Regions from separate parts of the Streptococcus intestinihominis genome, predicted to be linked through region 2. Evidence: predicted binding sites of a transcription regulator. Region 2 holds the regulator's gene; the other holds the start of a gene.
The links. The regulator Rex, encoded in region 2, represses fermentation and respiration genes when NADH is low (regulators of the CRP and FNR family bind a similar motif). The targets are predictions, from matches to a motif close to TTGTGAANTANTTCACAA.
Positions count from the first base shown of each region.

Region 1: adhP (alcohol dehydrogenase AdhP) is a predicted target of Rex. The motif match lies at 4,287-4,304, and genes of this name have one in related genera.

Region 1 is NZ_JBKQBL010000007.1:16,571-23,021, reverse strand. Features, by position in the region: partial or broken gene ACLOR3_RS09590 (LCP family protein) at 1-536, opposite strand, end outside; gene ACLOR3_RS09585 (GNAT family N-acetyltransferase) at 533-1,066, opposite strand; gene tsaE (tRNA (adenosine(37)-N6)-threonylcarbamoyltransferase complex ATPase subunit type 1 TsaE) at 1,069-1,518, opposite strand; gene ACLOR3_RS09575 (NCS2 family permease) at 1,640-3,061, opposite strand; gene ACLOR3_RS09570 (Cof-type HAD-IIB family hydrolase) at 3,316-4,128, shown strand; gene adhP (alcohol dehydrogenase AdhP) at 4,416-5,438, shown strand; gene ACLOR3_RS09560 (PTS sugar transporter subunit IIB) at 5,786-6,451, shown strand, end outside.
Region 2 is NZ_JBKQBL010000002.1:197,059-204,509, forward strand. Features, by position in the region: gene ACLOR3_RS04280 (CYTH domain-containing protein) at 1-460, shown strand, start outside; gene ACLOR3_RS04285 (ribose-phosphate diphosphokinase) at 523-1,479, shown strand; gene ACLOR3_RS04290 (cysteine desulfurase family protein) at 1,489-2,616, shown strand; gene ACLOR3_RS04295 (DUF1831 domain-containing protein) at 2,606-2,953, shown strand; gene ACLOR3_RS04300 (DUF4649 family protein) at 2,953-3,189, shown strand; gene ACLOR3_RS04305 (redox-sensing transcriptional repressor Rex) at 3,282-3,926, shown strand; gene radC (RadC family protein) at 4,115-4,798, opposite strand; gene ACLOR3_RS04315 (porphobilinogen deaminase) at 4,859-5,137, opposite strand; gene ACLOR3_RS04320 (class A sortase) at 5,615-6,361, opposite strand; partial or broken gene ACLOR3_RS04325 (DNA gyrase C-terminal beta-propeller domain-containing protein) at 6,370-7,451, opposite strand, start outside.

The DNA of each region.
Region 1 (6,451 bases), on a different contig from region 2:
TCCGGTTCATTTTCTTCGATTGAAATATCAAAATCAAATGGATTGTTTACCGTGATACCACCGACCTTATCAACCAGTTGGACGAGACCTTTCATATTGATCATCGCATAACGGTCAATATGAATATTCATCAAATCTTGGATGGTTTCAATGGCCAACTCTGCCCCACCTTGAGCATAAGCCGCATTCAGCTTCGCTTGGACAGTTTCTCCATCCTTCGTGATATTGGTCAAGATATCCCGTTCCAAACTCATAATCGTTGTTTCACGCGTCTGTGGATTCACCGTCACCAGAATCATGGTATCACTGTTTCCTACCCACTGATCCTCTCGTGAACCTGACCCTGTATCAACCCCCATGAGCAAGATAGTCATCGGTTTGTTTTCTGCAATGACATTATTTTCATCGCCAATGCCTTTAAAGGTCTTACTCAACGTGTTTGTTGACTGATTGAGGATGGTCAGCCCATAGGCTCCAAGACCGATTGTCGTTACAGCTAACAAACTAAAAAACATTAATAGAATTTTTTTAATCATTGATTCTGTCCATCTATCAGTTTGCCCATTAGGTAAACATCCAGATATTCCCCTTCCTTGTATACGCCTCTCTTGCGGAGACCTTCAATTTCAAATCCTAGCGTTTGGTAGAGATGGATGGCCCGTTCATTTCGAACTTGGACACTGAGGTCTAACTTCCGAAGGAGGTTGGTACCTTCTGCCCATGCGATTCCTTCTTCTAGAAGAATACGACCCAAGCCTTTATTCCAATAGGCCTTCCGAACAACGATAAAGACATCTCCAATATGGCGCAAGGCTCTGTTTTGATCCGCTGCAATATTTAAGACACCTACCAGATCCTCACCCAAGTATAATAAGAGACATAATTGATTGCCTGTTTGTGCTTGTGTTTCAGCAAATATTTCCAACTCTTGCTTGGTCATCCCAAGCCCTTCTGGAGCCAAGGTCATGAACTCAGATTCAGTCGCTACAGCTTTAAAAAAGTCGAGTAAACGCTCTGCATCCGAAGCCTCAGCCTCTTTTAAAAAGAGATCCAATACCTGTTCCATCTTCAAGCTCCTACAGAAGTTAGAAATGAGTCCTTTAATTGTTCTGCACGTTCACCGACAGCTGACAAGCGTATCTCACGTCCGTCGCCGTCCTTGAGCAGTTCAACCTTTAAATATCCAGCAGGAAGACTGGTCTCTAGCAATTCTCCCCACTCAATAACGGTCACCCCTTCACCAAATAAAAAGTCATCCAAATCAATCGAATCTGGATCATCTCCAATACGATAGACATCCAGGTGATACAAGGGCAAGCGGCCTTCATATTCTCTCACGATAGTATAAGTGGGACTTTTGATCATCTGACGAATATCCAACCCTTGAGCAAGGCCTTTTGTAAAGGTTGTTTTCCCTGCCCCCAGATCTCCCGTCAGAATCACGACATCCTGTTTTTCTAATCGTTGACCCAACTGTTTTCCAAGTGCAATCAACTCTTGTTCATTTTGACTTTTCATTGCTCCATTATACCAAAAATAATTGATTCTTGCTCACTATTTTTAGTCGATCACCTTCGGCCTCACCTGAGACAATCAAAAAAGCTTGGACGATTTGTCCAAGCTTTCTTCTATGTTCATTCTAGTGCAAGGCCATACTGATAAAGTTCAAGATGAACAAGGCATCTAAAATCCAAATCATACTGTGAACTTCTTTGGCTTCACCTTTGACAAGTTTAGTTACTGTATAAGTAATAAAACCTGCTGCAATTCCATTTGTGATGGAATAACTGAATCCCATAAAGATAGAGGTGAAGAAGGCTGGTACAGCTTCTGCCATATCATCCCAATGGATGTTTTTCAAGCTACTCAACATCATGATCCCAACGATGATCAAAATCGGTGCTGTGGCTGCTGTCGGTACAATAGCAAGAAGGGGACTAAAAATACTTGACACTGCAAAACAGAGGGCTACTACAAGGGCTGTCAAACCAGTCCGTCCACCAGCTCCGATACCCGCAGCTGACTCAACATAAGTCGTCACATTCGAAGTACCTGCAATAGCACCAACAGATGTCGCTACGAGGTCTGAATAAAGGGCTTTATCCAATTTAGCGGATTGATGATTTTCACCATTTGTGGCAACAATACCAACTTTTTCACCAGTTCCAATCAAGGTACCAATCGTATCAAAGATATCTGTCAATGAGAAAGCGAGGATGGCCATCAAGGTTTCAGGAAGACGAGAAGTATTGGTAATCAAAGAACCTAATCCTTCTGAACCAAGTGCAGCACCAAAAATTTTCCCAAGATCATTAACGGCTGCTCCAAGATGGGTACTACCAAAGTCAATCGTTGAAAGATCAACAATGCCAAACACAATAGCGAGGATTGTTGTCGTAAGGATAGAAAGAATAATTCCTCCTTTAATGCCCTTGATGACAAAGAAAACAGTAATGGCTAAGCCAGCTAAGGCAAGAAGGACTGTCGGACTATTGAAACTAACAAGTCCTGGGACCGCTGCAGAATTTGCTGTAATCGCTGCATTCGCTTTGTCAGCTCCTTCTCCTGCCACCGTATAGGTATGCGGATCAATTGAAAACTTCAACAAGCCAGCATTTTTAATTCCAACATAGGCCAAGAAAATTCCGATACCAGCTGAAATAGCTGAACGCAAAGCATTTGGAATTGACTCAATAATCATTTTCCGAACATTAGTTAATGTGATAACCAAGGAAATCAATCCACAAATAAAGACCATTCCCAAGGCTTCTTTCCAAGAATAGCCCATCCCAAATACCACTGTAAAGGTAAAGAAGGCATTCAAGCCCATTCCTGGTGCTTGGGCATAAGGCAGGTTCGCGTAGAAAGCCATCATAAGAGTCCCAACGACTGACCCAATAATGGTTGCCAGAAATACTCCTTGAGCAGGCATTCCTGTTTGGGAGAGCATTTGAGGGTTTACAAATAAGATATAAGACATGGCAAAGAAGGTCGTTAAACCAGCTAATACCTCTGTACGAACCGTCGTTCCGTGTTCAGATAGTTTGAAAAACTTATCCATTTTTCCAATAAACTCCTTAAAAAAAAATAAATCTGCTCGCAACTCAATCACGAACAATACAAATATTTTATCAAATATCATTCACTTTTACAAGAGATTCATCTGGACAATCTTTTGTGCCTCAGCATTTACTATTCGAAAAACTGAAATTTTCCTGTTTATCTGGTATAATGGTAGCATTCTTCTTAAAATATGGCACTTCTATACTCCTCATTTAGAGTAAGATAAACCATACAAATGAAAGGAATCTTCCTATGAATAAAAAACTAATCGCTGTCGATTTAGATGGCACCTTATTAAATTCTGAAAGCAAATTATCGCCTTATACGATTGACACCATCCAGAAAGTCAGTGAACAAGGTCACCGGGTCATTATTACAACTGGGCGTCCCTATCGAATGGCAGATCACATCTATAAGGAATTGGGATTGGAAAGTCCCATGATTAACTTTAACGGCGCTCTCACTCATATTCCAAATAAAAAATGGTCGAAAGAACTATCCATGACCCTTGATAAAAAATACCTCCTAGATATGGTCGAGAGAGAAAATGACATCCAGGCAGACTTTATTGCAGGAGAGTATCGCAATAAGTTCTATGTCACCCACACCTACCACCATACGATTGATCCCGCCTTATTTGGGGTTTCTAAAATCTCCTCCAAAACAAAATTCGAAGCTCGTAAAGTTACCGAAAACCCAAACGCCATCCTCTTTCAAACACGCGCTGAAGACAAGTATGCTTTAGCCGAAGAAATGCGTGACTACTACCATCATGAGTTGGAAATCAATAGTTGGGGCGGTCCCCTCAACATTCTGGAATGTGCTCCAAAAGGCGTCAATAAGGCCTTTGCCCTCAACTATCTCCTCGAGACTTACGGACTTGATCAGAAAGATCTGATTGCCTTTGGAGACGAACAAAACGATACAGACATGTTGGCTTTCGCAGGAACTGGTTATGCAATGAAAAACGCCAATCCTGTCCTCCTCCCCTATGCCGATAAACAAACAGAGTATACAAACGATCAGGACGGCGTTGCTCGTCAACTAGAAAAACTCTTCCTATAAATAGAGAATCGCTTGAATCACCTTTTACAAGAAAGGATTCAAGCTTTTTGTTTTCTCAAACATACGGAACCTTATTGGGGCCTTTCCTGAAAACAATTTAACTGGTTAAGTTTATTTTCAGAAAATTTTCTATGTAAACGCTTGCTGACTGATAAAGTTTGTGATAAAATTAACATAACAAAAATAAAAAAGGAGCCTAGCTCATTTCATACGATAATGATTCAAGTGATGTTACTTCTCGTTTTATTACCGTCTCTAATCCAACTAAGCTCTTGAGGAGGAAAACTATGAAAGCTGTTGTTGTAAATCCAGAAGGTACTGGTGTTGAAATCGTTGCAAACAAGGAGATGCGCCCATTGGAAACAGGGGAAGCACTTGTTCAAATCGAATACTGTGGTGTCTGCCACACGGACTTGCACGTTGCTCACGGAGACTTCGGTAAAGTTCCAGGCCGTGTTCTTGGACATGAAGGAATCGGAATTGTTAAAGAACTTGCTCCAGATGTCAAGAGCCTCAAAGTTGGTGACCGCGTCAGTGTTGCTTGGTTCTTCGAAGGATGTGGCACTTGTGAATACTGTACAACTGGTCGCGAAACCCTTTGCCGTACTGTAAAAAATGCTGGTTACTCTGTTGATGGAGGAATGGCTGAACAATGTATCGTTACTGCAGACTACGCAGTGAAAGTGCCAGAAGGATTAGATCCAGCCCAAGCTTCTTCTATTACCTGTGCCGGTGTTACAACCTACAAAGCTATCAAAGAAGCCAAAGCTGAACCAGGCCAATGGATCGTTATCTATGGAGCTGGTGGCTTGGGTAACTTGGCTGTTCAATATGCCAAGAAAGTCTTCAACGCTCATGTCATCGCTGTTGATATCAACAATGATAAACTCGAATTGGCCAAAGAAGTTGGGGCAGACTTTGTCATTAATGGTCGTGAAGTCGAAGATGTTCCAGGATTGATCAAAGAAAAAACAAATGGTGGAGCTCACTCTGCTGTCGTAACAGCCGTTTCTAAAGTAGCTTTCAACCAAGCAGTAGATTCTGTTCGTGCAGGTGGCCGCGTGATCGCAGTTGGTCTTCCTTCTGAAATGATGGACCTCAGCATTGTAAAAACAGTATTAGATGGTATCCAAGTCATCGGTTCTCTTGTAGGAACTCGTAAAGACTTGGAAGAAGCCTTCCAATTTGGAGCAGAAGGCTTGGTCGTTCCAGTCGTTCAAAAACGTCCAGTAGAAGATGCTGTCAAAGTCTTTGACGAAATGGAAGCCGGAACCATTCAAGGACGTATGGTACTTGACTTCACCAACTAATCAACTCAACCTATTAGACCAGCCCAAATGGGCTGGTCTTTTTTAGTTTCTCACAAACAGGACCTGCAAGGGGTTGCTATATTTTTATTTTACCTATTAGAACCTACTACTACTCTTTTCAGAAAACATAGAATCCCCTTCATTCCCCTCTTGTCAAGGAATTCCAAAGGATTTTCGAATTTAACAGCTAGATATAGATGTTAACAATTTAATATATCAAGACCTCTCTTTTTCCTTTAATTTAGTACTGAAAAATTGACTTTATCATGAAAACGTTTTATAATAGATAAGCTTAAAGTTTTCTTAAACTGAAAGTCAAACGAATTTTATAAGGAGGAATGTCAATAATGAGTATTGGTATCATTATTGCTAGCCACGGTGAATTTGCAGCTGGAATCCACCAATCCGGCTCGATGATCTTCGGGGATCAAGAGAAAGTTCAAGTGGTTACGTTCATGCCAAGTGAAGGCCCAGATGATCTCTATGCTAAATTCAATGTTGCTGTTGCCGCATTTGATGCAGAAGATGAAATCTTGGTTTTGGCTGACCTTTGGAGTGGTTCTCCATTTAACCAAGCGAGTCGCGTTATGGGAGAAAATCCAGATCGTAAATTTGCGATTATCACAGGATTGAACCTTCCGATGTTGATTCAAGCTTATACTGAGCGTTTGATGGATGCAACTGCTGGCGTTGATCAAGTTGCTGCAAACATCATCAAAGAATCTAAAGATGGAATCAAAGCTCTTCCAGAAGAATTGAATCCTGTCGAAGAAGCAAGCACTGCTTCAGCTACTCCTGTTGCCCAAGCCGCTATTCCAGAAGGAACAGTGATCGGTGACGGAAAACTCAAGATTAATCTTGCCCGCTTAGATACTCGTCTACTTCACGGACAAGTCGCAACTGCTTGGACACCTGATTCAAAAGCGGATCGAATTATCGTAGCTTCAGACTCAGTTGCCAAAGATGAGCTCCGTAAGGAGTTGATCAAGCAAGCAGCACCGAATGGTGTGAAA
Region 2 (7,451 bases):
TATTGACACGCCCGACCAAGCTATCCGGAATCATCGGATGGCCTTGCGAATTCGTACCTTAGCTGATCGGGCTGAGCTAACCCTTAAAGTACCGCAAGATGCGGGACATTTTGAATACAATCAAGCCCTTACTTTTGAACAAGTAGAAGCCTTTCTCTCCAAGAAGAAACTCCCTCAAGGTGAGATTGCCAGCTTTCTCACTGCTTTAGACATTCCTCTAACTTCCTTAGATGTCTGGGGAAGTCTAGAAACAGAGAGACGGGAGAAAAGAATCCCTAAAGGATTATTAGCTTTTGACCGTAGTCGCTATAACTCTATCGAGGACTATGAGTTGGAGATGGAGGTAGATGACGCCTCAGATGAAACTTATTTTCACGAATTTCTCAAGGAAAAACAAATTGAATACAAGCCAGCAAAAAGTAAAGTAGCAAGATTGGCTCAAAGTTTGCTAAAAAGCTGAAATTACTGAATTTTTTTGCTAAAATAAGACTAGACAAAAATATCTAAATGAGGATCAAACACATGTCAGAAAAAAACAATATGAAGCTCTTCGCACTCAACTCCAACCAAGAAATTGCACAAAAAATTTCGGAAGTTGCTGGCATCCCACTCGGAAAGCTTTCTTCACGTCAATTCTCAGATGGTGAAATCCAAATTAATATCGAAGAAAGTGTGCGTGGATATGATATTTACATCATCCAATCTACTAGCTTCCCAGTGAACAATCACTTAATGGAATTGTTAATCATGGTAGATGCTTGCCAACGAGCAAGTGCCCATACCGTAAACGTGGTCCTTCCATACTTTGGGTATGCTCGTCAAGACCGCACTGCTGCTCCTCGCGAACCAATTACAGCAAAATTAGTTGCCAACATGCTTGTCAAGGCAGGGGTAGACCGTGTTGTAACCCTCGATCTTCATGCGGTTCAAGTACAAGGCTTCTTCGATATCCCAGTAGACAACTTGTTCACGATTCCTCTATTTGCTGATCACTATATCAAACAAGGTTTAACCGGTTCAGATGTAGTGGTTGTCAGCCCTAAAAATTCTGGAGTGAAACGCGCACGCAATCTTGCAGAATATCTAGATGCCCCAATTGCTATCATCGACTACGCCCAAGACGATTCTAGCCGTGACGAGGGCTACATCATCGGGGATGTTAAAGGTAAAAAAGCAATCCTGATCGATGATATTCTAAATACAGGAAAAACCTTCTCTGAGGCTGCAAAAATTGTTCAACGCGACGGCGCCACTGAGATTTATGCCGTTTCTAGTCACGGACTTTTCGTTAAGGGAGCCGCAGACCTACTGGATCAAGCACCGATTAAAGAGATTTTGGTTACAGACTCTGTAGCAACCAAAGAACAAAAACCAAAAAATGTAAAATACATTACTGCAAGTGAATTGATTGGAGATGCTCTTGTTCGTATCCAAGAGCGAAAACCAGTTAGTCCACTCTTTGCATACCACAAGAAATAAGGTGATGGCGTGATTTATTTTGACAATGCGGCAACCACTCCCCTAAGCCCAGGAGTAATCAAGGTGATGACAGAAACGATGGAAACTAGTTTCGGAAATCCCTCTAGCCTCCACTCCCATGGTCGTCAAGCGAAAAAGATTCTTAGAGATGCTAGGGAAGGCGTTGCAACTTGTTTAAAGACCTCTAGTCAACAGATTATCTTCACTTCTGGCGGGACCGAAAGCAATAACACAGTTATAAAGGGCTACTGTCTCAAACATAGACAGCAAGGGAAGCATATTATTACCACGGCTATTGAGCACCATGCCGTTCTGGAACCAATTGAGTACTTGGTCCAAGAATATGGATTTGAAGTAACCATCATTCAACCGGTCGATCAAAAGATTCGACCTGAAGATATTCGAGCTGCACTTCGTCCCGATACAATTTTAGTATCTACCATGTATGCCAACAACGAAACGGGTGATCTCTTGCCTATCAAGGACATTTCAGACCTTTTAAAAGACCATCCTGCTGCTTTTCATGTCGATGCAGTTCAAGCCGTTGGTAAACTTGCTGTAGCCCCTGAAGAGCTAGGAGTTGATTTTCTAACCGCATCGGCCCATAAATTTCACGGACCTAAGGGAGTTGGTTTTCTCTATGCTAAAAAGCCTGACTTCTTCAATCTCTTACACGGAGGTGACCAAGAAGACAAGCGTCGAGCTAGTACAGAGAACTTGATTTCAATTGCAGGAATGGCTCAAGCCCTCAAAGAAGCAACTGATCAGTTAGACGCAAATTATCAGTATATTCAGCGCTTATCTGATCGTATCCTAACTGGCCTAGAAGATTTAGATTTCTATCTGAATAGCACAGACTCCAAACTTCCTCATGTCTTGAACATTGGCTTTCCTGGTATCAGCAATGATATCCTACTGCTACGTTTAGATATGGCGGGAATTTCAGTCTCAACTGGCTCTGCTTGTACTGCGGGGACTGTTCAGCCAAGTCATGTCCTTGCAGCTTATTACGGCGAAGATTCACCCCGCTTGAAGGAATCTATTCGCATTAGTTTATCCGAATTCAATACGACTGCTGAGGTCGATACTTTTATAACAACTATACACAAAATTTTAGGAGAATTACATGGCATTTGAAACATCTGTCTCATTACCAAACTGCGATTACACATACGCAATCCATCCAAATATTAAAAAATATACCCTACGCGACAATACCTTTGCACAAACAAAGGTCGGGAACTACGAATTAAATCGTTTGTTAGAAGCTATTCCAAATAGCGGAGATGGCTTTAAGTTAAAAATTATCATCAATAAGGATTTAACAGGATTTAAAATTAACATTACTGACAAGTCAGGCCTTCGTTTGGTAAATATTTTTAAAAACCCAGAAAACAAGATTATCCAACAAAAATTCTACTTCCTCATGGACAGTTTAGTTGAACGTGAAATCTTTGAAAGGATTGAAAACTAATGACCAATGGTCCTGTAGTCCTCACCTATTTGGATGCATACCAAAAAGAACGTCAGGTTAGCTACGATAACATCGATCACTGTCTATTAGCCTTCTCAGGCTGTGTGACCATTCCAGATTCCTATCAGGTTGTTTCTGTTACCTACAAGGAGCATACCTTACCTTTCACTGGAAAAATCGGTGACTTTTATCGCTATCTGATTCAGTTCGATCAGAGTTTAAGAAATTCCAATTAACAAAGAAAACACCATTTTGGTGTTTTTTTAGTAGAAGATAGTTGCTTTTTTCACAAACTTTTTATACAATAGATTTGAAAGGTTGTGATATTGTGAAACAAGATAAGACTAATCCAATTCCTCGTGCTACTGCCAAACGACTCTCCTTGTATTACCGCATTTTTAAACGCTTTAATGCAGAGAAAATCGAGCGAGCAAATTCAAAACAGATTGCTGAAGCCATCGGGATTGATTCCGCAACTGTTCGTCGAGACTTCTCCTACTTTGGAGAGCTTGGACGACGTGGTTTTGGTTATGATGTCAAAAAGTTAATGAACTTCTTTGCCGATCTCTTGAATGATAACTCCATCACCAATGTTGCTATCGTCGGGATTGGAAATATGGGGAGTGCCCTTCTTCACTATCGCTTCCATGAGCGAAACAAAATGAAAATTGTCATGGCATTTGATACGGATGATCATGAGTTAGTCGGCACTAAAAGTAAAGATGGTATACCGATTTACGGGATCTCCACACTAAAAGAAAAACTTGAGGGACAAGAGATTCAAACAGCCATTTTAACCGTTCCAAGTGTAAAATCTCAAGAAGTTGCAGATTTATTAGTTGAAGCTGGTATCAAGGGAATCCTTAGCTTTTCTCCCGTACACTTAACAGTTCCAAAAGATGTGGTAGTCCAATATGTCGACCTAACCAGTGAACTGCAAACCCTTCTCTACTTTATGCGTAAAAATTCATGATAAGCAAAGAGGCTGGGACAAAAGTCCTAGCCTCTCAATTGTCTTTGGATGATCGAGCAAGACGCAGTGGTTGAGTGGGCTCTACTACGCTGATTTCATCAGCTTTTACAGCCCTACTCAACTGTGCGGAGGTGGGATGACGAAATCGAATTCTAACGAATTACCGATTTCTGTCCCACTCTCTTTTTCTATACCAATAAATCTGTTTCTTCCCGATAGCTATAGTAATCATCAGTTGAGACAATCAGATGGTCCAGAAAAACAATTCCTAGACAATTGCAGGCTTCAATCATTTGTTGGGTGACGCCATCATCATTCTTGCTGGGATGAATGATCCCGGACGGGTGGTTGTGAACCAAGATTAAGGATGTCGCCATATGCTTGATGGCATAGTGCAAAATTTCTCTCGGTTCTGCAATGCTACGATTGACTGTTCCGATAAAGATCACTTGCTGATGGATAATTTGATTTTGGGTATTCAGATACAGGGCCAATAAATGTTCCTGTTTCTCATGGCCTATTTTTTGTTGCATCATTTTTGCCAGCTTCTGACTACTCATGATTTGTTCCGTTTCAATCACTTCAGAAGTCTGTATTCGTTTCCCTAGTTCAATAGCAGCTAACAGCTCAATGGCCTTAACTTTCCCAATTCCTGGAACTTCCTTTAACTCCTGAAAACTCATACTAGCCAGTTCTTTTAAACTCTTTAGTGAGCCCAGCAGGTCCTGAGCGATCTCGTAGACTGGTTTATTTTTGTTCCCCGTCCGTAATAAGATGGACAGCAATTCTTGATGACTGAGCTTATCAGGTCCTTCTGTTAGCAAACGTTCTCTAGGTAAGAGACCTGATTCTTGAAATACAATATGATACATAAAAAACCTCCTCAATTAATAATTCGCAATTGAGGAGGAAAAAGGACGATTCTGTATAAATTAAATTGGACAAACTACTTCTCTTAAGTTTTCAAGAATTCGAGTTTCTTCATTTGAGAAGTTAATTTTATAGCACTCTTGCACTTGTTCCAAAGACGCAAGAAATTGACGAATTTCGTATCGAATTAAGTGTTCTTGATCATCAGGAAGGTTTTCAATGGTTTCGAAGACCTGTTCAACTTCGTAGATACCCTTGGTAATGAGACCTGTTTTGGGGAAATCATTGACCAGTAAGCCATAGAAGTTTCTTAACAAAGTATAGATATCTTCTGTGCACATTTGGTTCCTCCAAGTTTCTTTCTATCACTCTTCTATTATAAAATAGAAAGCATGCAAAAATATGTCAGTCAGGTAACATTTTATGACTATCCTCTTACAAGTTGGCAGAAAATTAACAGAAAAAAAGGGGGCAGGGACCTCTTTTCAGATTGAAAACAAAGTAATTTAAAAAACTTTCCTTATGTGAGTACGGACGTCAGCGAACTTCGTAGAAGTTCCGTGACTAATTATTGAGTCTCTTCGCTCTTTAATTTCTTGGCTCAGGCTAAAACAGTTCCCCAAACTGTTTTACTCTCAATAATTCCGAGTGCCTGAATTAACAGTGTTTCAGGCACTTTTCTCACAGCGGAAAGTTTTGCTTCTTCTTAAATGAGTAAAAATAAAAGTCATTTTTTGAAAATCATCAAGCTGTTTTATGTAACATAACAATTTGTCTACATTAAAAAAAGAGGTCAAGGACCTCTCTTTTTAAGTTGATTATAATTGCATTTGATTATAAGATTTTGTGAAAGCTTCCAGTATATCATTTGGTGCTTTTGAGTAATCTACTGAAGTTTCCAAAGTACCTTTTACAATCGTACGATAAGTTGCTGCGGCATCCTCACAGGTCACCAAGGTGATTTCATTTACCCCTTCACGATCTGCAATGACATCGACCCGATCTGGTGTCACTGTCTCAACAGAATTGATGACATAGGTATACACCTTTTCCTTATCAGTGATATAGATTTTCATTCCAGCTTTGGCATGTTCTAATGGAGAAAAGAGCATTTCATTTGCCCCTGTCAAACCAAAGACATGGTGACTAGCCAAGGAGTAATTCCTTTCCCCCATAACCTGGTCCTCTTTCATGGTACCTGCCCCATAATAGAGTCCCACATTATCTAAGCCTTTAAAAATCGGAAGGTTCATCTTCAACTCAGGGATTGCTATCCCCCCAATAACAGGCAACTTCTGCGCCTGCCACTGGGCACTGATAACAGATTCTGTAGAAAGCGATTTGACTTCTTTAAAATCAAAGCTAGTCTTGGCATCTTTATTCTTATCGATTGTCTTTTTCGATACCTTGTTGACTTGATACTGATTGGTATGCCACACCATGATCATGTTCCGAATCGGAGCATTAAAGATCAAGGCAATAGACAAAAGGATTAGTAAGGTAGCAAAGATATTAATCAAGCGATTGCGTAAGCTTGTTTTCTTCTTTTTTCTTCTTGAAGCCATTTTTTATCCTACCCTTCACTTTCCGTTTCAGTGTCTGACTCATCTTTATCGTCAGCTTGAACCGTTGTAAAGGTTACGATTTGGGCATCTTGATCCAGACGCATCACTTTCACACCCATGGTCGAACGTCCAGTTTGAGAAATATTAGCGACGCTAGTACGAATCATGACACCTGTATTGGTGATAATCATCAAATCCTCATCTCCTTTGACAGTCATGAGACCGGCTAGAGGACCATTCTTATCAGCCACATTAGCAGTTTTAATCCCTTTACCACCACGTCCTTTTGTTGGATACTCATCTGCACGCGTGCGTTTACCGTATCCCTTTTCAGTGATGATCAATACTTCATCTTGATCTGTAATCACACTTGCACCGACCACTTGATCGCCTGGGCGAAGGTTGACACCTCGAACACCAGTTGCCGAGCGACCCATGTTCCGTACAACAGACTCTTTGAAGCGAACAGAATAACCAAATTTGGTCCCGATGATTACGTCCGTATTTCCGTCTGTGAGGAAGACGTTGATCAGCTCATCCTCATCTTTAAGGTTAAGAGCTTTCAAGCCATTTTGACGAATATTAGCAAACTCAGCTACACTGGTCCGTTTTACCAAACCTGAGCGCGTTGTAAAGAAGAGATAAGCGTCTTCACTACGATCCTGAGCGACGTTAATAATGGTCTGAATGGATTCTCCGTCATCTAACTTGAGCAAGTTGACAATTGGAAGTCCCTTAGCTGTACGGCCGTATTCAGGGATTTCATAGCCTTTCAGACGGTAAACCCGTCCCTTATTGGTAAAGAAGAGCAAACGATCATGGGTGCTGGTAGAAACCAATTCACGGACAAAGTCATCATCTTTGACCCCTGTACCTTGAACACCACGTCCCCCACGTTTTTGAGCAGTAAATTCATCTTGATCCAATCGCTTGATGTAGCCCTTGTTAGAGAGAGTGATCAAAACATTGCTTTCTTCGATCAAATCTTCGTCTTCTAGTGATAGAACTTCTCCTACCATCAATTCTGTCCGACGTGGATCTCCAAACTTCCGTTTGACCTCGTCCAATTCTTCCTTGATAATCGCAACTA